Regions from separate parts of the Alkaliphilus sp. B6464 genome, predicted to be linked through region 3. Evidence: a T-box and tRNA genes for the amino acid it is inferred to sense, from the RefSeq annotation. Region 3 holds a T-box; the other regions hold tRNA genes.
What was found. The T-box of region 3 lies ahead of HYG84_RS00115 (valine--tRNA ligase). A T-box ahead of a tRNA ligase gene usually reads a tRNA of that ligase, here a tRNA-Val.
Positions count from the first base shown of each region.

Region 1 (9,285 bases), 560 kb from region 3:
AATACCAAATAAAATGTTTTATGTCAACCTTTAAATTGGTATTCTATGGTGGAGACGAGGAGAGTCGAACTCCTGACCCCCTGCTTGCAAGGCAGGTGCTCTCCCAACTGAGCTACGCCCCCATGTATTGAAAGACAAGAAGTCCCTCAAAACTAGACAGTATAGATTGCCAATTCTCCTTAGAAAGGAGGTGATCCAGCCGCACCTTCCGATACGGCTACCTTGTTACGACTTCACCCCAGTCATTGGCTTCACCTTCGACAGCTTCCTCCAATAAAGGTTGGATAGCTGGCTTCGGGTGCTTCCGACTCCCGTGGTGTGACGGGCGGTGTGTACAAGACCCGGGAACGCATTCACCGCGACATTCTGATCCGCGATTACTAGCAACTCCGACTTCATGTGGGCGAGTTTCAGCCCACAATCCGAACTGGGACCGATTTTGTAGGATTCGCTCCGGATTACTCCTTGGCTGCCCGTTGTATCGGCCATTGTAGCACGTGTGTAGCCCTGAACATAAGGGGCATGATGATTTGACGTCATCCCCACCTTCCTCCGAGTTATCCCCGGCAGTCTCTCTAGAGTGCCCAGCCGAACTGCTGGCAACTAAAGACAAGGGTTGCGCTCGTTGCGGGACTTAACCCAACATCTCACGACACGAGCTGACGACAACCATGCACCACCTGTCACCTCAGTCCCCGAAGGGAAGGCTTCGATTAAAAAGCTGTCCGAGGGATGTCAAGTCCAGGTAAGGTTCTTCGCGTTGCTTCGAATTAAACCACATGCTCCGCTGCTTGTGCGGGTCCCCGTCAATTCCTTTGAGTTTCATTCTTGCGAACGTACTCCCCAGGCGGAGTGCTTAATGCGTTAACTGCGGCACCGAGGTTTGACCCCCAACACCTAGCACTCATCGTTTACGGCGTGGACTACCAGGGTATCTAATCCTGTTCGCTACCCACGCTTTCGTGCCTCAGCGTCAGTTGCAGTCCAGAGAGTCGCCTTCGCCACTGGTGTTCCTCCTAATATCTACGCATTTCACCGCTACACTAGGAATTCCACTCTCCTCTCCTGCACTCAAGCCCTACAGTTTCAAAGGCTTACTACGGTTGAGCCGTAGCCTTTAACCTCTGACCCATAGGGCCGCCTACGCACCCTTTACGCCCAATGATTCCGGATAACGCTTGCCCCCTACGTATTACCGCGGCTGCTGGCACGTAGTTAGCCGGGGCTTCCTCCTAAGGTACCGTCATTATCTTCCCTTAGGACAGAGCTTTACGACTCGAAAGCCTTCATCGCTCACGCGGCGTTGCTGCATCAGGGTTTCCCCCATTGTGCAATATTCCCCACTGCTGCCTCCCGTAGGAGTCTGGACCGTGTCTCAGTTCCAGTGTGGCCGTTCACCCTCTCAGGCCGGCTACTGATCGTCGCCTTGGTGAGCCATTACCTCACCAACTAGCTAATCAGACGCGGGCCCATCCTATACCGAAATTCTTTGACCTTCTAGGGATGCCCCTAAAAGGTATTATGGGGTATTAGCAATGGTTTCCCATTGTTATTCCCCTGTACAGGGTAGGTTGCCCACGCGTTACTCACCCGTCCGCCGCTAAATTAAAATCATTCCACCCGAAGGCTTCCTGAAAATAACTCCGCTCGACTTGCATGTGTTAGGCACGCCGCCAGCGTTCATCCTGAGCCAGGATCAAACTCTTAATAAAAAATTTCTGGGTACCATCTTTTAAAGATGGATTTATTATTTGCTGGCTTAATCTATACTGTTTAGTTTTCAAAGACCTCTTCAAGGGCTTATGCCCCATCGCCTTGTTGCGGCGACTTTGTTTAATATATCATATCTAAAATATTATGTCAATATTTTTTTCGTATCTTGTTTTTAAAACTTTACTAAAAATGTTTTATGAAAAATGGTGACCCATCCGCGACTCGAACGCGGGACACCCTGATTAAAAGTCAGGTGCTCTACCGACTGAGCTAATGGGTCAAATATTTTAATCACTCAAACCCCTAAACTGATATGAGCAAAATAATACAAGTTTTCAATGGAGCGGGTGAAGGGAATCGAACCCTCGCGATCAGCTTGGAAGGCTGACGTTCTACCATTGAACTACACCCGCATATTAAATTAATGGTGGAGGGAGAAGGATTCGAACCTTCGAAGTCGTTGACAACAGATTTACAGTCTGCCCCCTTTGGCCGCTCGGGAACCCCTCCGTACAAATAATGGAGCTGGTGATGGGATTCGAACCCGCGACCTGCTGATTACAAATCAGCTGCTCTGGCCAACTGAGCTACACCAGCATGAATATTTGCTATTTAATGTATTATATTGAAATTGGCGATCCGGAAGGGACTCGAACCCTCGACCTCCAGCGTGACAGGCTGGCATTCTAACCAACTGAACTACCGGACCAAATTTGGTGGGCGCAACAGGACTTGAACCTGTGACCCCCTGCTTGTAAGGCAGGTGCTCTCCCAGCTGAGCTATGCGCCCTTATAGATAAGATTAAACATGGTAGCGGCAACAGGAGTCGAACCTGTGACCTTTCGGGTATGAACCGAACGCTCTAGCCAACTAAGCTATGCCGCCATTATGGTGCCCAGAGGCGGAATCGAACCACCGACACGGGGATTTTCAGTCCCCTGCTCTACCGACTGAGCTATCTGGGCTTGTACAATCAAATGGTGGGCTCAAGTGGACTCGAACCACCGACCTCACGCTTATCAGGCGTGCGCTCTAACCACCTGAGCTATGAGCCCACAATTGGTCCGGGTGGAGGGATTCGAACCCCCGGCCCCATGGTCCCAAACCATGTGCGCTACCAAACTGCGCTACACCCGGAAACTGGCAGGGGTGGCAGGACTTGAACCCACGACACGTGGTTTTGGAGACCACTGTTCTACCAACTGAACTACACCCCTATATTTACACATTACTTTAAATTATTTTTAAAATGGTGGGCCTTCAGGGACTCGAACCCCGGACCTGCCGGTTATGAGCCGGATGCTCTGACCAACTGAGCTAAAGGCCCTCATTTTTTTAGTATTTTATATAACTGGTCCGGGTGGAGGGATTCGAACCCCCGGCCCCATGGTCCCAAACCATGTGCGCTACCAAACTGCGCTACACCCGGAAAGTATAATGGCGGAGAAGGCGGGATTCGAACCCGCGCGCCACTTACGCGACCTAACGGTTTAGCAAACCGTCCTCTTCAGCCTACTTGAGTACTTCTCCATTTTTAGAATACCTATATTATACACCCATTTTATATATAATGCAATAATAATGGCGGAGAGGGTGGGATTCGAACCCACGGCCCCTTGCGGAGTCACTGGTTTTCAAGACCAGCTCCTTAAACCACTCGGACACCTCTCCTTGATTGTTGGTGACCCATCCGCGACTCGAACGCGGGACACCCTGATTAAAAGTCAGGTGCTCTACCGACTGAGCTAATGGGTCAAAATGGCTGGGATAGCAGGACTCGAACCTGCGGAATGACGGAGTCAAAGTCCGTTGCCTTACCGACTTGGCTATATCCCATTATGGCGTACCTACAGGGATTCGAACCCCGGACACATGGCTTAGAAGGCCATTGCTCTATCCTGCTGAGCTATAGGTACATGTTTAATGGAGCGGGTGAAGGGAATCGAACCCTCGCGATCAGCTTGGAAGGCTGACGTTCTACCATTGAACTACACCCGCATATATGGAGCTGGTGATGGGATTCGAACCCGCGACCTGCTGATTACAAATCAGCTGCTCTGGCCAACTGAGCTACACCAGCATACTGTGATTACAGTACTCAGCAAATGCTGAGTTACCTTTTAAAAATATATTAAAATTGGCGACCTGGAAGGGACTCGAACCCTCGACCTCCAGCGTGACAGGCTGGCATTCTAACCATCTGAACTACCAGGCCAATTTTGGTGGGCGCAACAGGACTTGAACCTGTGACCCCCTGCTTGTAAGGCAGGTGCTCTCCCAGCTGAGCTATGCGCCCAAAATTTGGTGACCCCTAGGGGAATCGAACCCCTGTTACCGCCGTGAAAGGGCGGTGTCTTGACCGCTTGACCAAGGGGCCAAAGTTGGCTCCAGAGAGAGGACTCGAACCTCCAACCTACCGGTTAACAGCCGGGTGCTCCACCATTGAGCTACTCTGGAACATAATATCGCAGCGACCTACTCTCCCAGGCAGCTTCCCGCCAAGTACCATCAGCGCTGAAGGGCTTAACTACTGTGTTCGGTATGGGAACAGGTGTGACCCCTTCGCTATTGCCACGATATTGCAATCACCCAAATCTTTGATTTGGTGTGAATGGAGTACTCAGCGTTAGCCGAGTTTCCTTCAAATTAAAATCAAGTTGTATTTCAACTGGATTTTAATCATACCACTTTAATAAGTAATATGTCAAGAGAAAATTATTCCCTCAAAACTATACAATGTTAGAATATATTTGGTCAAGCCCTCGACCTATTAGTACCTATCAGCTAAGTACATTGCTGCACTTACACCCTAGGCCTATCAACCAAGTAGTCTTCTTGGGGTCTTACTCGCTTACGCGATGGGAAATCTTATCTTGAGGGGGGCTTCGTGCTTAGATGCCTTCAGCACTTATCCCTTCCGCACTTAGCTACCCAGCGATGCTCTTGGCAGAACAACTGGTACACCAGAGGTGCGTCCATCCCGGTCCTCTCGTACTAAGGACAGCTCCTCTCAAATTTCCTGCGCCCGCGACGGATAGGGACCGAACTGTCTCACGACGTTCTGAACCCAGCTCGCGTACCACTTTAATGGGCGAACAGCCCAACCCTTGGGACCTACTACAGCCCCAGGATGTGATGAGCCGACATCGAGGTGCCAAACCTCCCCGTCGATGTGGACTCTTGGGGGAGATAAGCCTGTTATCCCCGGGGTAGCTTTTATCCGTTGAGCGATGGCCCTTCCACTCGGAACCACCGGATCACTAAGCCCGACTTTCGTCCTTGCTCGACCTGTATGTCTCGCAATCAAGCTCCCTTTTGCCTTTACACTCTACGCACGATTTCCGACCGTGCTGAGGGAACCTTTGGGCGCCTCCGTTACTTTTTGGGAGGCGACCGCCCCAGTCAAACTGCCCACCTGACAGTGTCCCAAGACTGGATTCACAGTCTATGGTTAGAACTTCAGTACTACAAGAGTGGTATCCCAACGATGACTCCACTGAGACTGGCGTCCCAGCTTCTAAGTCTCCCACCTATGCTGTACATGTAGCACCGAAATCCAATGTCAAGTTGCAGTAAAGCTCCACGGGGTCTTTCCGTCCTGTCGCGGGTAACCAGCATCTTCACTGGTATTACAATTTCACCGGGTCTATTGTTGAGACAGCGCCCAAATCGTTACGCCTTTCGTGCGGGTCGGAACTTACCCGACAAGGAATTTCGCTACCTTAGGACCGTTATAGTTACGGCCGCCGTTTACTGGGGCTTAAGTTCATTGCTTCGCAGATGCTAACAATTCCCCTTAACCTTCCAGCACCGGGCAGGCGTCAGCCCCTATACGTCGTCTTTCGACTTAGCAGAGACCTATGTTTATGGTAAACAGTCGCTTGGGCCTATTCTCTGCGGCCGGTTGAGGCTTACAGAGTAAATCTTTAACCAAAACCGGCTCCCCTTATCCCGAAGTTACGGGGTCATTTTGCCGAGTTCCTTAACAATAGTTCTCCCGATCGTCTTAGGATTCTCTCCTCACCTACCTGTGTCGGTTTGCGGTACGGGCACCTAGAAATCTCGATAGAAGCTTTTCTCGACAGTGTGGAATCAGCCAGTTCGCTACTTAAATTTCGCTCCCCATCACTTCTCAGGATTAATGTTAAAAGGGATTTGCCTCTTCTAACTCCCTACCAGCTTAGACGCACACAACCAACGGTGCGCTGAGCCTATCCTACTGTGTCACTCCATCTCTCAAACGATTTTAGGTGGTACAGGAATTTCAACCTGTTGTCCATCGCCTACGCCTTTCGGCCTGGGCTTAGGTCCCGACTAACCCTGAGCGGACGAGCCTTCCTCAGGAAACCTTAGGTTTTCGACGGGCAGGATTCTCACCTGCCTCTCGTTACTCATGCCAACATTCTCACTTCTATACAGTCCACTGCTCCTTCCGGTACAGCTTCAACCTATATAGAACGCTCGCCTACCATCCTTACGGATCCATAGCTTCGGTGATACGTTTGAGCCCCGGACATTTTCGGCGCAGAATCACTCGACCAGTGAGCTATTACGCACTCTTTGAATGAATGGCTGCTTCTAAGCCAACATCCTGGTTGTCTATGCAACTCCACATCCTTTTCCACTTAACGTATACTTTGGGACCTTAGCTGATGGTCTGGGCTCTTTCCCTCTTGACTACGGATCTTATCACTCGCAGTCTGACTCCCGAGTAAAAGATAACGGCATTCGGAGTTTGATAGGTTTTGGTAACCGGTGAAGGCCCCTAGACCATTCAGTGCTCTACCTCCGTATCTCTTAACCTCGAGGCTAGCCCTAAAGCTATTTCGGCGAGAACCAGCTATCTCCGGGCTCGATTGGAATTTCACCGCTACCCACAGTTCATCCGGTGACTTTTCAACGTCAATCGGTTCGGACCTCCACGAAATTTTACTTCCGCTTCATCCTGACCATGGGTAGGTCGCCCGGTTTCGGGTCTACGGCATGAAACTAGACGCCCTATTAAGACTCGGTTTCCCTACGGCTTCGCACCATAGGTGCTTAACCTTGCTCCATACCGTAACTCGTTGGCCCGTTCTACAAAAAGTACGCGGTCACACATAAAAAGTGCTCCCACAGTTTGTAAGCAGAAGGTTTCAGGTTCTATTTCACTCCCCTTCCGGGGTTCTTTTCACCTTTCCCTCACGGTACTATGCGCTATCGGTCACCAGGTAGTATTTAGCCTTGGGGGGTGGTCCCCCCTGCTTCCCACAAGGTTTCACGTGCCTCGTGGTACTCTGGATCACGGTCTAGAATATCATCGTTTCATGTACAGGACTATTACCTTCTATGGTGAGTCTTTCCAAACCTCTTCTATTACGATGAGTCATCATATATGACCGGTCCGCAACCCCGATAGAGAAAACCCTATCGGTTTGGGCTTATCCCCTTTCGCTCGCCGCTACTTAGGGAATCGATTTTTCTTTCTCTTCCTCAGGGTACTTAGATGTTTCAGTTCCCCTGGTATGTCTTCTATTACCTATTGATTGAGTAATAGATACTTAGGTATTAACCTAAGTAGGTTTCCCCATTCGGAAATCCCCGGATCAAAGATTGCTTGCATCTCCCCGAGGCTTATCGCAGCTTACCACGTCCTTCATCGACTCCTGGTGCCAAGGCATCCGCCTTCTGCCCTTATTAGCTTGACCAAAGCTATTCGCAGTTTCGCATTCTAAATTTGTTTACTCCCTTACGGTCGCACAAATTTGATGCTCATTGCGTTTGACCTACCTTCGATTTGTTTCACAAATCGGGTTAGGTCATAATCTAACATTGTGTAGTTTTCAAGGAACTATTTAACCGTCTTTAAGACGGAATAATATAATACCAAATAAAATGTTTTATGTCAACCTTTAAATTGGTATTCTATGGTGGAGACGAGGAGAGTCGAACTCCTGACCCCCTGCTTGCAAGGCAGGTGCTCTCCCAACTGAGCTACGCCCCCATGTATTGAAAGACAAGAAGTCCCTCAAAACTAGACAGTATAGATTGCCAATTCTCCTTAGAAAGGAGGTGATCCAGCCGCACCTTCCGATACGGCTACCTTGTTACGACTTCACCCCAGTCATTGGCTTCACCTTCGACAGCTTCCTCCAATAAAGGTTGGATAGCTGGCTTCGGGTGCTTCCGACTCCCGTGGTGTGACGGGCGGTGTGTACAAGACCCGGGAACGCATTCACCGCGACATTCTGATCCGCGATTACTAGCAACTCCGACTTCATGTGGGCGAGTTTCAGCCCACAATCCGAACTGGGACCGATTTTGTAGGATTCGCTCCGGATTACTCCTTGGCTGCCCGTTGTATCGGCCATTGTAGCACGTGTGTAGCCCTGAACATAAGGGGCATGATGATTTGACGTCATCCCCACCTTCCTCCGAGTTATCCCCGGCAGTCTCTCTAGAGTGCCCAGCCGAACTGCTGGCAACTAAAGACAAGGGTTGCGCTCGTTGCGGGACTTAACCCAACATCTCACGACACGAGCTGACGACAACCATGCACCACCTGTCACCTCAGTCCCCGAAGGGAAGGCTTCGATTAAAAAGCTGTCCGAGGGATGTCAAGTCCAGGTAAGGTTCTTCGCGTTGCTTCGAATTAAACCACATGCTCCGCTGCTTGTGCGGGTCCCCGTCAATTCCTTTGAGTTTCATTCTTGCGAACGTACTCCCCAGGCGGAGTGCTTAATGCGTTAACTGCGGCACCGAGGTTTGACCCCCAACACCTAGCACTCATCGTTTACGGCGTGGACTACCAGGGTATCTAATCCTGTTCGCTACCCACGCTTTCGTGCCTCAGCGTCAGTTGCAGTCCAGAGAGTCGCCTTCGCCACTGGTGTTCCTCCTAATATCTACGCATTTCACCGCTACACTAGGAATTCCACTCTCCTCTCCTGCACTCAAGCCCTACAGTTTCAAAGGCTTACTACGGTTGAGCCGTAGCCTTTAACCTCTGACCCATAGGGCCGCCTACGCACCCTTTACGCCCAATGATTCCGGATAACGCTTGCCCCCTACGTATTACCGCGGCTGCTGGCACGTAGTTAGCCGGGGCTTCCTCCTAAGGTACCGTCATTATCTTCCCTTAGGACAGAGCTTTACGACTCGAAAGCCTTCATCGCTCACGCGGCGTTGCTGCATCAGGGTTTCCCCCATTGTGCAATATTCCCCACTGCTGCCTCCCGTAGGAGTCTGGACCGTGTCTCAGTTCCAGTGTGGCCGTTCACCCTCTCAGGCCGGCTACTGATCGTCGCCTTGGTGAGCCATTACCTCACCAACTAGCTAATCAGACGCGGGCCCATCCTATACCGAAATTCTTTGACCTTCTAGGGATGCCCCTAAAAGGTATTATGGGGTATTAGCAATGGTTTCCCATTGTTATTCCCCTGTACAGGGTAGGTTGCCCACGCGTTACTCACCCGTCCGCCGCTAAATTAAAATCATTCCACCCGAAGGCTTCCTGAAAATAACTCCGCTCGACTTGCATGTGTTAGGCACGCCGCCAGCGTTCATCCTGAGCCAGGATCAAACTCTTAAAT
Region 1 covers NZ_CP058557.1:578,625-587,909, forward strand. The annotation lists tRNA gene HYG84_RS02700 (tRNA-Ala) at 47-122, opposite strand; rRNA gene HYG84_RS02705 (16S ribosomal RNA) at 184-1,712, opposite strand; tRNA gene HYG84_RS02710 (tRNA-Lys) at 1,918-1,993, opposite strand; tRNA gene HYG84_RS02715 (tRNA-Gly) at 2,053-2,126, opposite strand; tRNA gene HYG84_RS02720 (tRNA-Tyr) at 2,139-2,223, opposite strand; tRNA gene HYG84_RS02725 (tRNA-Thr) at 2,234-2,310, opposite strand; tRNA gene HYG84_RS02730 (tRNA-Asp) at 2,346-2,422, opposite strand; tRNA gene HYG84_RS02735 (tRNA-Val) at 2,428-2,503, opposite strand; tRNA gene HYG84_RS02740 (tRNA-Met) at 2,523-2,599, opposite strand; tRNA gene HYG84_RS02745 (tRNA-Phe) at 2,604-2,679, opposite strand; tRNA gene HYG84_RS02750 (tRNA-Ile) at 2,693-2,769, opposite strand; tRNA gene HYG84_RS02755 (tRNA-Pro) at 2,775-2,851, opposite strand; tRNA gene HYG84_RS02760 (tRNA-Trp) at 2,856-2,931, opposite strand; tRNA gene HYG84_RS02765 (tRNA-Ile) at 2,965-3,041, opposite strand; tRNA gene HYG84_RS02770 (tRNA-Pro) at 3,067-3,143, opposite strand; tRNA gene HYG84_RS02775 (tRNA-Ser) at 3,153-3,244, opposite strand; tRNA gene HYG84_RS02780 (tRNA-Ser) at 3,297-3,385, opposite strand; tRNA gene HYG84_RS02785 (tRNA-Lys) at 3,394-3,469, opposite strand; tRNA gene HYG84_RS02790 (tRNA-Gln) at 3,474-3,550, opposite strand; tRNA gene HYG84_RS02795 (tRNA-Arg) at 3,554-3,630, opposite strand; tRNA gene HYG84_RS02800 (tRNA-Gly) at 3,639-3,712, opposite strand; tRNA gene HYG84_RS02805 (tRNA-Thr) at 3,718-3,794, opposite strand; tRNA gene HYG84_RS02810 (tRNA-Asp) at 3,853-3,929, opposite strand; tRNA gene HYG84_RS02815 (tRNA-Val) at 3,935-4,010, opposite strand; tRNA gene HYG84_RS02820 (tRNA-Glu) at 4,017-4,091, opposite strand; tRNA gene HYG84_RS02825 (tRNA-Asn) at 4,097-4,171, opposite strand; rRNA gene rrf (5S ribosomal RNA) at 4,177-4,293, opposite strand; rRNA gene HYG84_RS02835 (23S ribosomal RNA) at 4,465-7,401, opposite strand; tRNA gene HYG84_RS02840 (tRNA-Ala) at 7,622-7,697, opposite strand; rRNA gene HYG84_RS02845 (16S ribosomal RNA) at 7,759-9,285, opposite strand, start outside.
Region 1: it has a tRNA-Val gene. The T-box ahead of HYG84_RS00115 (valine--tRNA ligase) is inferred to sense a tRNA for this amino acid. The anticodon was not compared.

Region 2 (9,285 bases), 550 kb from region 3:
TTTTAAGGTAAGTTCTACTCCAGCTTTATCTATATATTATTTTGGTGACCCCTAGGGGAATCGAACCCCTGTTACCGCCGTGAAAGGGCGGTGTCTTGACCGCTTGACCAAGGGGCCAAAATGGTTGCGGGGACAGGACTTGAACCTGTGACCTTCGGGTTATGAGCCCGACGAGCTACCAACTGCTCCACCCCGCGATATGTTTCAATCATCTAAATCTTTGATTTAGTTTGATTGGAATACTCAGCATTAGCTGAGTTTCATTTTAAAAATGGTGCCGAAGACCGGAATCGAACCGGTACGATCTTGAAGGACCGCAGGATTTTAAGTCCTGTGCGTCTGCCAGTTCCGCCACTTCGGCACACTTATGGCTCCAGAGAGAGGACTCGAACCTCCAACCTACCGGTTAACAGCCGGGTGCTCCACCATTGAGCTACTCTGGAACATAATATCGCAGCGACCTACTCTCCCAGGCAGCTTCCCGCCAAGTACCATCAGCGCTGAAGGGCTTAACTACTGTGTTCGGTATGGGAACAGGTGTGACCCCTTCGCTATTGCCACGATATTGCAATCACCCAAATCTTTGATTTGGTGTGAATGGAGTACTCAGCGTTAGCCGAGTTTCCTTCAAATTAAAATCAAGTTGTATTTCAACTGGATTTTAATCATACCACTTTAATAAGTAATATGTCAAGAGAAAATTATTCCCTCAAAACTATACAATGTTAGAATATATTTGGTCAAGCCCTCGACCTATTAGTACCTATCAGCTAAGTACATTGCTGCACTTACACCCTAGGCCTATCAACCAAGTAGTCTTCTTGGGGTCTTACCTCCTTACGGAGTGGGAAATCTTATCTTGAGGGGGGCTTCGTGCTTAGATGCCTTCAGCACTTATCCCTTCCGCACTTAGCTACCCAGCGATGCTCTTGGCAGAACAACTGGTACACCAGAGGTGCGTCCATCCCGGTCCTCTCGTACTAAGGACAGCTCCTCTCAAATTTCCTGCGCCCGCGACGGATAGGGACCGAACTGTCTCACGACGTTCTGAACCCAGCTCGCGTACCACTTTAATGGGCGAACAGCCCAACCCTTGGGACCTACTACAGCCCCAGGATGTGATGAGCCGACATCGAGGTGCCAAACCTCCCCGTCGATGTGGACTCTTGGGGGAGATAAGCCTGTTATCCCCGGGGTAGCTTTTATCCGTTGAGCGATGGCCCTTCCACTCGGAACCACCGGATCACTAAGCCCGACTTTCGTCCTTGCTCGACCTGTATGTCTCGCAATCAAGCTCCCTTTTGCCTTTACACTCTACGCACGATTTCCGACCGTGCTGAGGGAACCTTTGGGCGCCTCCGTTACTTTTTGGGAGGCGACCGCCCCAGTCAAACTGCCCACCTGACAGTGTCCCAAGACTGGATTCACAGTCTATGGTTAGAACTTCAGTACTACAAGAGTGGTATCCCAACGATGACTCCACTGAGACTGGCGTCCCAGCTTCTAAGTCTCCCACCTATGCTGTACATGTAGCACCGAAATCCAATGTCAAGTTGCAGTAAAGCTCCACGGGGTCTTTCCGTCCTGTCGCGGGTAACCAGCATCTTCACTGGTATTACAATTTCACCGGGTCTATTGTTGAGACAGCGCCCAAATCGTTACGCCTTTCGTGCGGGTCGGAACTTACCCGACAAGGAATTTCGCTACCTTAGGACCGTTATAGTTACGGCCGCCGTTTACTGGGGCTTAAGTTCATTGCTTCGCAGATGCTAACAATTCCCCTTAACCTTCCAGCACCGGGCAGGCGTCAGCCCCTATACGTCGTCTTTCGACTTAGCAGAGACCTATGTTTATGGTAAACAGTCGCTTGGGCCTATTCTCTGCGGCCGGTTGAGGCTTACAGAGTAAATCTTTAACCAAAACCGGCTCCCCTTATCCCGAAGTTACGGGGTCATTTTGCCGAGTTCCTTAACAATAGTTCTCCCGATCGTCTTAGGATTCTCTCCTCACCTACCTGTGTCGGTTTGCGGTACGGGCACCTAGAAATCTCGATAGAAGCTTTTCTCGACAGTGTGGAATCAGCCAGTTCGCTACTTAAATTTCGCTCCCCATCACTTCTCAGGATTAATGTTAAAAGGGATTTGCCTCTTCTAACTCCCTACCAGCTTAGACGCACACAACCAACGGTGCGCTGAGCCTATCCTACTGTGTCACTCCATCTCTCAAACGATTTTAGGTGGTACAGGAATTTCAACCTGTTGTCCATCGCCTACGCCTTTCGGCCTGGGCTTAGGTCCCGACTAACCCTGAGCGGACGAGCCTTCCTCAGGAAACCTTAGGTTTTCGACGGGCAGGATTCTCACCTGCCTCTCGTTACTCATGCCAACATTCTCACTTCTATACAGTCCACTGCTCCTTCCGGTACAGCTTCAACCTATATAGAACGCTCGCCTACCATCCTTACGGATCCATAGCTTCGGTGATACGTTTGAGCCCCGGACATTTTCGGCGCAGAATCACTCGACCAGTGAGCTATTACGCACTCTTTGAATGAATGGCTGCTTCTAAGCCAACATCCTGGTTGTCTATGCAACTCCACATCCTTTTCCACTTAACGTATACTTTGGGACCTTAGCTGATGGTCTGGGCTCTTTCCCTCTTGACTACGGATCTTATCACTCGCAGTCTGACTCCCGAGTAAAAGATAACGGCATTCGGAGTTTGATAGGTTTTGGTAACCGGTGAAGGCCCCTAGACCATTCAGTGCTCTACCTCCGTATCTCTTAACCTCGAGGCTAGCCCTAAAGCTATTTCGGCGAGAACCAGCTATCTCCGGGCTCGATTGGAATTTCACCGCTACCCACAGTTCATCCGGTGACTTTTCAACGTCAATCGGTTCGGACCTCCACGAAATTTTACTTCCGCTTCATCCTGACCATGGGTAGGTCGCCCGGTTTCGGGTCTACGGCATGAAACTAGACGCCCTATTAAGACTCGGTTTCCCTACGGCTTCGCACCATAGGTGCTTAACCTTGCTCCATACCGTAACTCGTTGGCCCGTTCTACAAAAAGTACGCGGTCACACATAAAAAGTGCTCCCACAGTTTGTAAGCAGAAGGTTTCAGGTTCTATTTCACTCCCCTTCCGGGGTTCTTTTCACCTTTCCCTCACGGTACTATGCGCTATCGGTCACCAGGTAGTATTTAGCCTTGGGGGGTGGTCCCCCCTGCTTCCCACAAGGTTTCACGTGCCTCGTGGTACTCTGGATCACGGTCTAGAATATCATCGTTTCATGTACAGGACTATTACCTTCTATGGTGAGTCTTTCCAAACCTCTTCTATTACGATGAGTCATCATATATGACCGGTCCGCAACCCCGATAGAGAAAACCCTATCGGTTTGGGCTTATCCCCTTTCGCTCGCCGCTACTTAGGGAATCGATTTTTCTTTCTCTTCCTCAGGGTACTTAGATGTTTCAGTTCCCCTGGTATGTCTTCTATTACCTATTGATTGAGTAATAGATACTTAGGTATTAACCTAAGTAGGTTTCCCCATTCGGAAATCCCCGGATCAAAGATTGCTTGCATCTCCCCGAGGCTTATCGCAGCTTACCACGTCCTTCATCGACTCCTGGTGCCAAGGCATCCGCCTTCTGCCCTTATTAGCTTGACCAAAGCTATTCGCAGTTTCGCATTACAAATTTGTTTACTCCCTTACGGTCGCACAAATTTGATGCTCATTGCGTTTGACCTACCTTCGACTTGCTTTGCAAATCCGGTTAGGTCATAATCTAACATTGTGTAGTTTTCAAGGAACTATTTTAGTGGTGGGCTCAAGTGGACTCGAACCACCGACCTCACGCTTATCAGGCGTGCGCTCTAACCACCTGAGCTATGAGCCCTGATGCTTCAATCTCCCAAATCTTCAATTTAGCGTGATTGGAGTACTTTTAGCACTTGAATTTTTAAGTTTAAGCTTAAAAATGAGTGTGATAGACGACTTTCGGCAATAGCCGAGTTTCATCTTGAAAGACAAGAAGTCTCTCAAAACTAAACAGTATAGATTGCCAATTCTCCTTAGAAAGGAGGTGATCCAGCCGCACCTTCCGATACGGCTACCTTGTTACGACTTCACCCCAGTCATTGGCTTCACCTTCGACAGCTTCCTCCAATAAAGGTTGGATAGCTGGCTTCGGGTGCTTCCGACTCCCGTGGTGTGACGGGCGGTGTGTACAAGACCCGGGAACGCATTCACCGCGACATTCTGATCCGCGATTACTAGCAACTCCGACTTCATGTGGGCGAGTTTCAGCCCACAATCCGAACTGGGACCGATTTTGTAGGATTCGCTCCGGATTACTCCTTGGCTGCCCGTTGTATCGGCCATTGTAGCACGTGTGTAGCCCTGAACATAAGGGGCATGATGATTTGACGTCATCCCCACCTTCCTCCGAGTTATCCCCGGCAGTCTCTCTAGAGTGCCCAGCCGAACTGCTGGCAACTAAAGACAAGGGTTGCGCTCGTTGCGGGACTTAACCCAACATCTCACGACACGAGCTGACGACAACCATGCACCACCTGTCACCTCAGTCCCCGAAGGGAAGGCTTCGATTAAAAAGCTGTCCGAGGGATGTCAAGTCCAGGTAAGGTTCTTCGCGTTGCTTCGAATTAAACCACATGCTCCGCTGCTTGTGCGGGTCCCCGTCAATTCCTTTGAGTTTCATTCTTGCGAACGTACTCCCCAGGCGGAGTGCTTAATGCGTTAACTGCGGCACCGAGGTTTGACCCCCAACACCTAGCACTCATCGTTTACGGCGTGGACTACCAGGGTATCTAATCCTGTTCGCTACCCACGCTTTCGTGCCTCAGCGTCAGTTGCAGTCCAGAGAGTCGCCTTCGCCACTGGTGTTCCTCCTAATATCTACGCATTTCACCGCTACACTAGGAATTCCACTCTCCTCTCCTGCACTCAAGCCCTACAGTTTCAAAGGCTTACTACGGTTGAGCCGTAGCCTTTAACCTCTGACCCATAGGGCCGCCTACGCACCCTTTACGCCCAATGATTCCGGATAACGCTTGCCCCCTACGTATTACCGCGGCTGCTGGCACGTAGTTAGCCGGGGCTTCCTCCTAAGGTACCGTCATTATCTTCCCTTAGGACAGAGCTTTACGACTCGAAAGCCTTCATCGCTCACGCGGCGTTGCTGCATCAGGGTTTCCCCCATTGTGCAATATTCCCCACTGCTGCCTCCCGTAGGAGTCTGGACCGTGTCTCAGTTCCAGTGTGGCCGTTCACCCTCTCAGGCCGGCTACTGATCGTCGCCTTGGTGAGCCATTACCTCACCAACTAGCTAATCAGACGCGGGCCCATCCTATACCGAAATTCTTTGACCTTTTAGGGATGCCCCTAAAAGGTATTATGGGGTATTAGCAATGGTTTCCCATTGTTATTCCCCTGTACAGGGTAGGTTGCCCACGCGTTACTCACCCGTCCGCCGCTAAATTAAAATCATTCCACCCGAAGGCTTCCTGAAAATAACTCCGCTCGACTTGCATGTGTTAGGCACGCCGCCAGCGTTCATCCTGAGCCAGGATCAAACTCTTAATAAAAAATTTCTGGGTACCATCTTTTAAAGATGGATTTATTATTTGCTGGCTTAATCTATACTGTTTAGTTTTCAAAGACCTCTTCAAGGGCTTGTGCCCCCTCGCCTTGTTTCGGCGACTTATTTAATATATCACATCTGAAATATTATGTCAACGTTTTTTTAATTTATTTTCAAACTTTTAAATTCCAACTATATAACTACTTTTTACTATGACAACCTTTGAAATATAGATATACTATATAAAATAAAAAGATAATTATAATTTTAGTGAAAATAAAAAAAGAGACTTGTATCATTCAATCTCTTCATTGGTGCCCAGAGGCGGAATCGAACCACCGACACGGGGATTTTCAGTCCCCTGCTCTACCGACTGAGCTATCTGGGCCTGTTTATTATTTAAATGGTGGGCTCAAGTGGACTCGAACCACCGACCTCACGCTTATCAGGCGTGCGCTCTAACCACCTGAGCTATGAGCCCATAAATAAATTGGAGCGGAAGACGGGACTCGAACCCGCGACCCTCGCCTTGGCAAGGCGATGCTCTACCACTGAGCCACTTCCGCATGCTTCAATCACCCAAATTAAAAATTTGGTGTGAGTGGAGTACTCAGCACTAACTGAGTTTCCTTGAAATATTTTAATATAATGGTGCGGGTGAAGGGAGTCGAACCCCCACGGTTGCCCGCTAGATCCTAAGTCTAGTGCGTCTGCCAATTCCGCCACACCCGCATATTAAATTAATGGTGGAGGGAGAAGGATTCGAACCTTCGAAGTCGTTGACAACAGATTTACAGTCTGCCCCCTTTGGCCGCTCGGGAACCCCTCCGTACAAATAATGGAGCTGGTGATGGGATTCGAACCCGCGACCTGCTGATTACAAATCAGCTGCTCTGGCCAACTGAGCTACACCAGCATACTGTGATTACAGTACTCAGCAAATGCTGAGTTACCTTTTGAAAATATATTAAAATTGGCGACCTGGAAGGGACTCGAACCCTCGACCTCCAGCGTGACAGGCTGGCATTCTAACCATCTGAACTACCAGGCCAATTTTGGTGGGCGCAACAGGACTTGAACCTGTGACCCCCTGCTTGTAAGGCAGGTGCTCTCCCAGCTGAGCTATGCGCCCGAAATTTGGTGACCCCTAGGGGAATCGAACCCCTGTTACCGCCGTGAAAGGGCGGTGTCTTGACCGCTTGACCAAGGGGCCAAAATGGTTGCGGGGACAGGACTTGAACCTGTGACCTTCGGGTTATGAACCGAACGCTCTAGCCAACTAAGCTATGCCGCCAAAATGGTTGCGGGGACAGGACTTGAACCTGTGACCTTCGGGTTATGAGCCCGACGAGCTACCAACTGCTCCACCCCGCGATATGTTTCAATCATCTAAATCTTTGATTTAGTTTGATTGGAATACTCAGCATTAGCTGAGTTTCATTTTAAAAATGGTGCCGAAGACCGGAATCGAACCGGTACGATCTTGAAGGACCGCAGGATTTTAAGTCCTGTGCGTCTGCCAGTTCCGCCACTTCGGCACACTTATGGCTCCAGAGAGAGGACTCGAACCTCCAACCTACCGGTTAACAGCCGGGTGCTCCACCATTGAGCTACTCTGGAACATAATATCGCAGCGACCTACTCTCCCAGGCAGCTTCCCGCCAAGTACCATCAGCGCTGAAGGGCTTAACTACTGTGTTCGGTATGGGAACAGGTGTGACCCCTTCGCTATTGCCACGATATTGCAATCACCCAAATCTTTGATTTGGTGTGAATGGAGTACTCAGCGTTAGCCGAGTTTCCTTCAAATTAAAATCAAGTTGTATTTCAACTGGATTTTAATCATACCACTTTAATAAGTAATATGTCAAGAGAAAATTATTCCCTCAAAACTATACAATGTTAGAATATATTTGGTCAAGCCCTCGACCTATTAGTACCTATCAGCTAAGTACATTGCTGCACTTACACCCTAGGCCTATCAACCAAGTAGTCTTCTTGGGGTCTTACCTCCTTACGGAGTGGGAAATCTTATCTTGAGGGGGGCTTCGTGCTTAGATGCCTTCAGCACTTATCCCTTCCGCACTTAGCTACCCAGCGATGCTCTTGGCAGAACAACTGGTACACCAGAGGTGCGTCCATCCCGGTCCTCTCGTACTAAGGACAGCTCCTCTCAAATTTCCTGCGCCCGCGACGGATAGGGACCGAACTGTCTCACGACGTTCTGAACCCAGCTCGCGTACCACTTTAATGGGCGAACAGCCCAACCCTTGGGACCTACTACAGCCCCAGGATGTGATGAGCCGACATCGAGGTGCCAAACCTCCCCGTCGATGTGGACTCTTGGGGGAGATAAGCCTGTTATCCCCGGGGTAGCTTTTATCCGTTGAGCGATGGCCCTTCCACTCGGAACCACCGGATCACTAAGCCCGACTTTCGTCCTTGCTCGACCTGTATGTCTCGCAATCAAGCTCCCTTTTGCCTTTACACTCTACGCACGATTTCCGACCGTGCTGAGGGAACCTTTGGGCGCCTCCGTTACTTTTTGGGAGGCGACCGCCCCAGTCAAACTGCCCACCTGACAGTGTCCCAAGACTGGATTCACAGTCTATGGTTAGAACTTCAGTACTACAAGAGTGGTATCCCAACGATGACTCCACTGAGACTGGCGTCCCAGCTTCTAAGTCTCCCACCTATGCTGTACATGTAGCACCGAAATCCAATGTCAAGTTGCAGTAAAGCTCCACGGGGTCTTTCCGTCCTGTCGCGGGTAACCAGCATCTTCACTGGTATTACAATTTCACCGGGTCTATTGTTGAGACAGCGCCCAAATCGTTACGCCTTTCGTGCGGGTCGGAACTTACCCGACAAGGAATTTCGCTACCTTAGGACCGTTATAGTTACGGCCGCCGTTTACTGGGGCTTAAGTTCATTGCTTCGCAGATGCTAACAATTCCCCTTAACCTTCCAGCACCGGGCAGGCGTCAGCCCCTATACGTCGTCTTTCGACTTAGCAGAGACCTATGTTTATGGTAAACAGTCGCTTGGGCCTATTCTCTGCGGCCGGTTGAGGCTTACAGAGTAAATCTTTAACCAAAACCGGCTCCCCTTATCCCGAAGTTACGGGGTCATTTTGCCGAGTTCCTTAACAATAGTTCTCCCGATCGTCTTAGGATTCTCTCCTCACCTACCTGTGTCGGTTTGCGGTACGGGCACCTAGAAATCTCGATAGAAGCTTTTCTCGACAGTGTGGAATCAGCCAGTTCGCTACTTAAATTTCGCTCCCCATCACTTCTCAGGATTAATGTTAAAAGGGATTTGCCTCTTCTAACTCCCTACCAGCTTAGACGCACACAACCAACGGTGCGCTGAGCCTATCCTACTGTGTCACTCCATCTCTCAAACGATTTTAGGTGGTACAGGAATTTCAACCTGTTGTCCATCGCCTACGCCTTTCGGCCTGGGCTTAGGTCCCGACTAACCCTGAGCGGACGAGCCTTCCTCAGGAAACCTTAGGTTTTCGACGGGCAGGATTCTCACCTGCCTCTCGTTACTCATGCCAACATTCTCACTTCTATACAGTCCACTGCTCCTTCCGGTACAGCTTCAACCTATATAGAACGCTCGCCTACCATCCTTACGGATCCATAGCTTCGGTGATACGTTTGAGCCCCGGACA
Region 2 covers NZ_CP058557.1:567,995-577,279, forward strand. The annotation lists tRNA gene HYG84_RS02590 (tRNA-Glu) at 43-117, opposite strand; tRNA gene HYG84_RS02595 (tRNA-Met) at 122-197, opposite strand; tRNA gene HYG84_RS02600 (tRNA-Leu) at 273-361, opposite strand; tRNA gene HYG84_RS02605 (tRNA-Asn) at 369-443, opposite strand; rRNA gene rrf (5S ribosomal RNA) at 449-565, opposite strand; rRNA gene HYG84_RS02615 (23S ribosomal RNA) at 737-3,673, opposite strand; tRNA gene HYG84_RS02620 (tRNA-Ile) at 3,826-3,902, opposite strand; rRNA gene HYG84_RS02625 (16S ribosomal RNA) at 4,082-5,610, opposite strand; tRNA gene HYG84_RS02630 (tRNA-Phe) at 5,919-5,994, opposite strand; tRNA gene HYG84_RS02635 (tRNA-Ile) at 6,011-6,087, opposite strand; tRNA gene HYG84_RS02640 (tRNA-Gly) at 6,098-6,172, opposite strand; tRNA gene HYG84_RS02645 (tRNA-Leu) at 6,256-6,338, opposite strand; tRNA gene HYG84_RS02650 (tRNA-Tyr) at 6,351-6,435, opposite strand; tRNA gene HYG84_RS02655 (tRNA-Thr) at 6,446-6,522, opposite strand; tRNA gene HYG84_RS02660 (tRNA-Asp) at 6,581-6,657, opposite strand; tRNA gene HYG84_RS02665 (tRNA-Val) at 6,663-6,738, opposite strand; tRNA gene HYG84_RS02670 (tRNA-Glu) at 6,745-6,819, opposite strand; tRNA gene HYG84_RS02675 (tRNA-Met) at 6,905-6,980, opposite strand; tRNA gene HYG84_RS02680 (tRNA-Leu) at 7,056-7,144, opposite strand; tRNA gene HYG84_RS02685 (tRNA-Asn) at 7,152-7,226, opposite strand; rRNA gene rrf (5S ribosomal RNA) at 7,232-7,348, opposite strand; rRNA gene HYG84_RS02695 (23S ribosomal RNA) at 7,520-9,285, opposite strand, start outside.
Region 2: it has a tRNA-Val gene. The T-box ahead of HYG84_RS00115 (valine--tRNA ligase) is inferred to sense a tRNA for this amino acid. The anticodon was not compared.

Region 3 (9,285 bases):
AAAGTGCCTGGAGAAACTAAGAATTCATTTTATGAACGTATCTTAACTGTTATGGCACAGTTGGGAGGAGGCAGCGCCAATGTTCTTTGATTTCATTAAACGGAATAGTCGTAAGATCCGAAAAGAAAATGGGGTTTATTTTGCCTCACTAGTTATTTCTATTGTTGCTTTTTATGTCATCCTTTCCCTTGGCGAACAGGATGTTATGGTGTATCTAAAGACGGTTGAGAGCCATGCGGTAGCTAAGCTTTTGTTAATGATTCCAGTGCTCTATGCCGTATCACTGTTCTTCGTATTTTTCCTGGTTTATTTTGCTAACAGATACCAATTACAACGTCGTAGTCATGAATTTGGAATCTATTTGATGATGGGGATGAAACGAAGCAGGTTGTTCGCAATGATTATGGGGGAAACATTGTGGAATGGTTTAGTCGCTTTGCTCATTGGAATTCCAATTTCCTTATTTTTGACAGAACTAATTAGTCTGACAACTTCTAAACTTATTGGGATGGGCATCATTGGTCATCAGTTTCGTATCTCTTGGGCGGGTCTAGGATTAACGGTATTTGGTTTTATTATGGTGCAACTATTAGCTGTGTTTATTCTTAGCTTAGGAATGAGCAAGAAGGAACCTGTGGATTTGATGAATGAACAGAAGGAAAAATTGCAAAGAATTCTTTCACCTGTATGGGGCTGGTTTAATTTGCTACTTGGAGTAGTTTTGCTATGTGCAGCTTATGTATTGGCAATTTTATATTTGCGTACTCTGGATGCTTTAGTGTTTGTATTAATAGTCTTTGTAGGAATCAGTGGAACTTTTATGCTATTTCGTGGATTGGGGAGTTTCATTGGACGATGGATAAGACGTAAAAGTAGCTCATCTACTGGATTATTTATATTTACAGGAAGGCAACTTCAAGAGAATGTTCTACATCAATGGAGTTCTCTTGCTATATCATCACTCTTAATTCTTTCAGCTATGGTTTGTTTCGCTTTTGGTATTTCTACAACTTTAAATCGAGGTGAAGCATCAGGCAGAACCGTAGATTTCACTTTTAAAGGATCAGAAAAAGAAGTTGTTTCTGTACTGACATCTGATAAATTGAAGCCTTATGTAAAGGATTATTATCCTATGAAACTTGGTAATTTAAGGACACCTTATAAAGATATGCCTGAAAATACTGTTGCACACACTTTTTCTTGGGCAGGATTAGAAGAAGTGGTTTCAAAAGAAAAAAATTCAGAAGAAAAAGAAAGTCTATTAAACAATTTATCCTATGAAGACAGTCCTTATTTAATTTCGCTTACAAGTTATAATGCGCTACTTGAATCTAGCAATAAACCTCCCATTTCATTAGGAGATAATGAAGTAGCAATGTATTCTAATGGTGGGTTTTCATTCTCTCATGATATATTAATTAAAGTATTGGAAACTAATCCAACAATTTATATCGGTGAAAAACAATATGAATTAATATCGACGCTATATACAAGCAATCTTGTTGCAGATCGAGCTATCACTCTTATGCATGCTTTAATTGTTCGCGATGATATGTACAATGCGTTGATTGGAAATTCTGAAGAACCATTCTGCTGGAATATGGTTCTAGACTCTGATTTTGTTCGCGAAAAAGGTCTGATGCAAGCCATGTATCAAGTAGATGAGTTACTCAATACATCTGGCTTAAACTATGAAAGCTATCTTGCCAGCATGGGAAGACAGTTGTTTTATATAGTCGCAGGAAGTTATACGACACTTTATTTAGGTGTGATGTTCCTTATCATCGCAAACACGGTGTTAGGATTGAAGTTTCTTATGCAGCAAAGAAGCACAAGACATAGGTATTCTACATTATCTATGTTGGGGGCAAGTGTTAAATCCTTATGTTCATCGGCGAGGATACAAATATGGTGGTATTTTGGTTTGGTGATTGCTGTAGCGTTGATTAGTTCAATTTTTGGTATTTGGTCTATGTTAGAAGCTTTCAGGGTTATTCCAAAGACATCAAACAGTAGCACTATTATTTTTCTGGTAGGAATTGCACTTATTATCTTTATTGTTTTTGAGCTTTGCTATATATGGATGATCCAGAGGAAGAGTGATGAAGAAATTAAGCAATTAAAAGAGGCTTGATAGGAGGTGGAAAAGTGGAAAAGATAGTCATTGTTGAGGACGATATCTTTCTACGTGACGAGTTACAAAATATATTAGAGAAAGAGGGATACTCTGTAGAGTGTATCTCTTCTTTCGATACCGCTTTGGAAGATATTGCATCGGCTTCTCCTTCACTAATTGTATTAGACTTGAATTTGCCCAAGCTTTCTGGATTCGATATTTGTCGGACGCTTAAGGCTAGAGGAATAGGCCCTATTTTGGTGTTGACCTCACGCAATCAACTTCGTGATGAGTTGCATGCATTAGATTTAGGTGCAGATGATTACTTAACGAAACCGTGTCATCCTGAACGTCTGATTACTAGAATTCAAAAGTTAATTCATCTCTATGCAAATATGCGTGTTCTACTAGATGTTGGGGATTTTCAGTTAGATGAGAATGCAAATGTATTATATGTTGGTGAGGATTCTATTTCATTATCGGATAATGAAGGAATTATTATTAAAGCCTTGATAAAAGCTGCTCCTTCTGTAGTAAAAAAAGAGGAACTTTTTAGCCTGCTGTGGGGAAGTAGTGACTATGTTGATGAGAACATATTACAAGTAAATATGACCAGATTACGTAAGACACTTGATGAGGTTGGATTGTCTAGCCGAATCAAGACGGTAAGAGGAATTGGTTATCAATTAATAAGAGGTGACTGCGAATGAAGCCAAAGGATTGGATTAATATTTTAAACGAATCACGTTCTTGGATATTACTTCTTTGTATAAGTGATGTTTTTTTCCTTTTTCTGGCGTGGTTAGCGTATCCAGAAACATTCAGGCTTCTAGTTGGTATCATGGTTATTTTTTCTGTAATTAGCATTGTCTTTGGTATGTTACTTGTCTGGAAAAAGCAGGCAAAACAGAACAAAGCATTCTATGATTTTCTTCGAGAACCCTCACTGGAGCATGAATGTCGATTGATAGAATCAATTGGTGATTCGCGTAAAGAAGAAGTGAATTATCTAGCTAATAAATTGCGGATGCAAAATGATCAATTAGATGATGCCAAACTGCAATCCCTAAACTATGAAGAGTTTATTGAAAGTTGGGTCCATGAGATAAAGACACCTATTTCTTTAGCAACGTTTGTTTTGGAAAATCGTAAAGAAGAAATGTCGAAGCTGGTGTATCAAAGACTTGAGCATGCAAGAATTAATATCAGTGATGATGTTGAACAGATACTATTTTATGCAAGATTACAGGCATCGCATGTTGACTATCGCTTAGAGAGAGTCTCGTTGAATCTTTGCTGTGAAGATGTACGGTTGGAGCTCCAAGCATTACTTGATGAAAAAGAAGTTACAGTTATTTCTCAGGTGGAAGATGTCCCGATTATATCGGATAAAAAGACACTCCAGTTTATTTTTACACAAATATTGGTTAATGCAGTGAAATACTCCAACGAAGAAATCGAGAGCTTTATCTGGCTAAAAACTGGTCTTGATAGTGTGGAGAATAGGTATTATTTAAGAATCTCTGATAATGGTATTGGAGTGTTGAATTCTGATCTTCCTTTCATTTTTGACAAAGGATTTACAGGAGATAATTCTAATCGAAGCCAGTCTACTGGAATAGGACTGTACCTTGTAAAGAAATTATGCGATGAATTACAGATTGAAATTGAGGTTGAGTCTGAGTACGGAAAGGGTTTTACAATACAACTACTATTTCCGATAATTTAGGACGTGTGAGTTTTTGTTGGATGTATTGATACTAATTTAATCCTGAATTTTCAAAAAATAGCAACATAAATATTGACTTTTTGAGCATAATAGAATATCATAATATAAACGAACACGAACAAAATGGCGTTGACGAGGAGGAGTACATACTCACCCGAAGCATAGAGAGAAGATGGTTGGTGAAAATCTTCGTGACGGAAGTATGGAAGTAGCCTTTGAGCTGTGAACTGAAAAGATATAATCTTAGTAGGCTTCAACGGAAATTTCCACCGTTAAAAGGAAAGCAATATCGGATGATTTAAATATGAATCTATCCCGTATTGGCAGAGTGCAGATAGTCATATCTGAATATAGGTGGTACCACGGACGCATACAGTTCGCCCTAAGCTAAACATTAGAAAGCTTTAGGCGGACTTTTTGTTTTGTGTTCGTAAAATTTTAGGAGGTATTACCATGCAGAAAAACTATGACTTTAAGCAAGTAGAAAAAGAGATGCAAAATTTTTGGAAAGAGAATAGTATCTATAGTTTTGACGTTGATAGTCAAAATGAAATCTATTCTATTGATACGCCGCCACCTACTATTAGTGGTAGCCTGCACATTGGACACATATTTTCTTATACACAGGCAGAAATGATAGCACGTTTCAAACGAATGCAGGGCTATAATGTTTTTTATCCTTTTGGTTTTGATGACAACGGATTACCAACAGAAAGGCTTGTTGAAAAAGAGGAGGGTATTATTGCAAAAGACCTTCTGAGAAGCGAATTTATTAAAAGGTGCATTACAACCTCTGCAAAATACGAAAAAGAGTTTAAAGATTTATGGCAGTCTTTGGGTTTCTCGGTTGACTGGTCGCTTCAATATGAAACCATTAACCCTATGGTTCAGCGAATATCACAAAAATCATTTATCAAACTTTTGAAAGATGGAAAGGCATATATGAAGGAGTCGCCAGTTTTATGGTGTACTGAATGTAAAACTTCAATAGCCCAGGCAGAGTTGGAGTCTATTGAAAAGGACACTACCTTTAATTACGTTAAATTTAAGATAGGTGAAGAAGGATTAGTAGTAGCTACAACAAGACCTGAATTACTATATGGTTGTGTTTGTCTATTTGTAAACCCAGAGGATGATAGATATAAAAGATATATTGGAAAAAATGCTATTGTTCCTTTATATGACTATGAAATTCCTATATTGACAGATGATAAGGTTGATATTGATAAAGGAACAGGTGTAGTTATGTGTGCGACCTTTAGTGACAGCACTGATGTGGAATGGTATGAGACTCACAAACTGCCCTATCGGAAAGTTATTCTACCTGATGGTACAATAGACGAAAGTGTTCCGCTAATCGGAGGATTAAAGGTCTTAGTAGCTCGGAAACGGATTATTAGCCTACTTTCAGAAAATGGATTTCTTTTAGGGTCAAAAAGTATCACACATACTGTTGCTGTACACGAACGTTGCGGAAAGGAAATTGAGATTTTGCCGTCAAAACAGTGGTATATTGATATTCTTACTAATAAAGAGCTATTTTTAAAAGCTGCTGATGAAATCAATTGGTATCCAGAATATATGAAAAACAGATACGTATTATGGGTTGAAAATCTTAAGTGGGACTGGTGTATCTCCCGTCAGCGTTACTTTGGTGTTCCTTTCCCAATATGGTATTGCAAAAATTGTGGTAAGGTTATAATTGCAGATGAAGAGATGTTGCCTATAAATCCTCTTGAAACAAAACCTAACAAGCCCTGTTATTGCGGGTGTGAAGAATTTGTGCCTGAGAGTTCGGTTTTTGATACATGGGCTACTTCATCAGTTACTCCTCAGATAAATGCAAAATGGGGCGAAAAAAATGATATTTCAAATAAAGTTTTACCAATGAGTTTGAGGACACAGGCTCATGAAATTATACGTACATGGGCATTTTATACTATAGTTAAAAGTCTTTACCATACGGGCCAAATTCCTTGGAAGGATATAATGGTTTGTGGTTTTGTTCTTGCTAAAAAAGGAGAGAAAATTAGCAAATCAAAGAGCAACTCTGAGGTATCACCAAAATTGCTTATTGAAAACCAGTCTGCTGATGTTATAAGATATTGGGCTGCTAATTCGAAACTTGGAACAGACACATTTTTCTCAATTGATGAATTAGGTATAGCCAAGAGATTTATCACAAAGCTATGGAATGCATTTAAATTTTCAATATATCATTTACAGGACATTAACCTCAATGCTGATGTGGATCTAATGCCTGTAGACAGGTGGATAATCGAGAGATGTAAACAAACTACTATTAATGCAAGACAGCTCCTTGACCAATATGAAATAGGACCAGCCCGACATGAAATTGATGATTTCTTCTGGAAGGATCTATGTGACTATTATCTTGAGATTGTTAAAGATCGTCTATATCAACCCGAAATACATGGATATAAAGAGCGACAATCAGCACAATATGCCCTATATTATTGCATGCTTAATATATTAAAGTTATACGCTATTTACGTTCCACATATCACCGAATATATTTATCAAGAATTCTTTAGACAGAATGAGAATAGTATTTCTTTACACAAGTTGTATTGGGAAGCTGAAAAACCTATTGACGATGAGATTATTCTTTTTGGAGAGAAGCTAAAGGACATTATCGCTGATGCAAGAAAGTATAAGTCTGAGAATGCTTTATCAATGAAAGCAGAAATAGATGAGGTTGTTATTAAATCCGATATCAAATATGTTGAGATGTTTAAACAAACCATTCGTGATATTAGGGCTTGTTGCAGAGCTAAGGAAATAAAAATAATTCAATAAGAGCGAAAAGTGGCTTGCACCGTTATATCCAACCGAAAGATACAATCAAGAATCTGCAAGAGAAAATTGAATCAAAATATCCTGTGAACATTCTCTCATAGTTGACTTATTGTCACTTTTCCCAGAACATGGACTTGGTGATTTGTAATATCAAATGATTATTGATGAGTACAACAGATTATGGGTATATCCTGCATCTCAGATAGTACAGAAATTAGATAAAGAAAATTCAAAGGCATTGAGATGAGAAATCTTGATACCTTTGTTTTCATATGATGGCAGTTTTCATACTTGAGATATAGCATTTTAAAATATATAATTATTAAAAGGGTTAGTGGGATTATATTATGGCATAATCATTCTATGATACACTACAAGATATAAAACTTAATATTTACTAGGGGTGATGGCGATGAATTGGTTAAGAAAGTTTATGCTGGGGAGATATGGAGGAGATCAGCTCTCTATTTATTTACTTGTGCTGTCATTAGTTTTAACATTGATAGGCCAGCTTGCTGGAATAGCAGCATTAAGTACTGTAGGCTATATTCCGTTATTTGCAGCTGGATATAGAGCACTCTCGAAGGATGTAAGAAAACGCAGTAAGGAGAATTATAAGTTTGCAATATTTATAAGTCCTATTTACTCTAGGCTTAAAAAAGTCCAAAGCCGTATTAAAGGCTCAAAGACTCACAAATATTATAAGTGTAGCAAGTGCAAGACCATGGTGAGGGTTCCGAAGGGCAAAGGGAAAATCAAGATTACATGCCCAAAGTGTAAAGATAAGTTTATTAAGAATACATAGTCAGGTAGCTTTTGATAAAACTGAATACGATAAGGAGAAAATAACTGTAGATGAAGATAATTAAGAAGATTTCAGGTAAAATTTTATATGGAACAGCTAAGGTGATTTCTGCAATAATTGATAGTTTGATACATTTGATAGAGAACATAGTGTTATACACAGGAAAATTTTTCAAAGGCTGTTTAGTGATAGCAAGTATGGGTGGCTGTTTGCTTTTCTTGTTGTTTGCTAATTTAGGCTTTAGAATATTGGCAAATCCTATTGGATTTTCAACTATATCGATCTTGCTTGGATTTTTAATGCTTGGGGGTAAATTAGCATCTTACTTAAAATATCAAAAATATATTATAACGGAATTTTTATTTAATACTGCTAATTACCTTATGGATGAGGAAAAATATAAATATAAAGCTTTTAACCATTATAAAGAGGCTTACAAAAGAGCTGAAGAGGAAAGGATTAGAGAAGAACAGCGCCGTTATTATGAACAGCAAAGACAATGGGAAGAAAGGTTTAAGCAACAATGGTATCAACAAAACTATCAAAGAGGGCAGGGAGGCTATGGCGGTTATGGAAGCCAGGGATCATATGGTCAAGGCTATGTAAATCCCACTGTTGACTTTAAAAATAAGTATGAAAGAAGCTGTGATGTTTTAGGTGTATCATATGATGCAGATAAACAGCAAATAAAAAGTGCTTATAGAAGAAAGGCAAAGGAATATCATCCAGATTTGAGTAAGCTTCCAGATGCGACAAAGAGGTTTCAAGAGATTACTGCTGCCTATGAGTTTTTAAGTGATGATAATATACAACGATATAAAAATATATAAGACATAAGTTACAGAAAGATTTATAGAATTTCATAACAAATATAATACCAATGTTGTATACATTGGTATTTTTTTAGACTTCTTTATTTTTTCTGTATAATTCCCATGAAATTCAGTGATTTTGAATCTATATGCAATATCTATAACATCTAATTTTTCAATAGAAAACATCTATTAGAAGGAAAATTCTTAAGATGATAAAATAATAATGTACAATGGAAAAAAATACAAGCCTTAAAGCCTAATCAACAATAATTAAATTATTATCTAGTGTGGTTAGGGTTTAGATATTTTATAAGCTTTAGCCATTTTAAAATGACTTGAGGAGATTAATATGAGCAAAATTATTGATTTTCAGTGCACCTATGACTATTTTGAAGGTGTTGGCACCATAGTTACAGAAAATATAAATTTAAAGTTTCCAGAGGCCTATAAAGAATGGGAAGCTATGGCAAAGCTGGCTATTGCTATAAAGAAACGTGATAATGCCGAATTTTGTGAGCTTCCTTTTTGTCATACCCTTGAGGCAGAGGCTCTGGGAGGAATTATAAATTATGGAGATGAAAATATTGGCCCAAGGGCTAAGGAGTACATATGCACTACTGCCGAAGAACTTTTAAAGCTGCCAGAAATAGATTTTTCAAAGGGACGGATTGCAGGGGTTCTGAAAGCTTGTAGGTATTTAAGAGAAAAGGGCGAGGATGTAATTTTATATGTTTCAGGACCTTTTACAATTTTAAATACTTTGATGGATGCTAGATACCTTTTTAAAATATTAAAGAAACAGCCAGAAGTTATGCAGAAGATATTTGAAAAGCTACAAAAAGAAATATTAGGCTTTATAGAGGAGGCTCAAAAATCAGGGGTCAATATGATAAGCTATGGCGATTCCATCGGGGGCCTAAATATATTGGGGCCCAAGCTTTCTGAAGAGGTGGTGGAGAGGTTCACTTATCCTTTATTTAAAAGGGTTGAAGCTGTCCTA
Region 3 covers NZ_CP058557.1:21,027-30,311, reverse strand. The annotation lists gene HYG84_RS00135 (ABC transporter ATP-binding protein) at 1-90, shown strand, start outside; gene HYG84_RS00130 (FtsX-like permease family protein) at 80-2,134, shown strand; gene HYG84_RS00125 (response regulator transcription factor) at 2,149-2,826, shown strand; gene HYG84_RS00120 (sensor histidine kinase) at 2,823-3,845, shown strand; T-box leader at 3,966-4,233, shown strand; gene HYG84_RS00115 (valine--tRNA ligase) at 4,299-6,665, shown strand; gene HYG84_RS00110 (hypothetical protein) at 7,078-7,470, shown strand; gene HYG84_RS00105 (DnaJ domain-containing protein) at 7,521-8,300, shown strand; gene HYG84_RS00100 (uroporphyrinogen decarboxylase family protein) at 8,635-9,285, shown strand, end outside.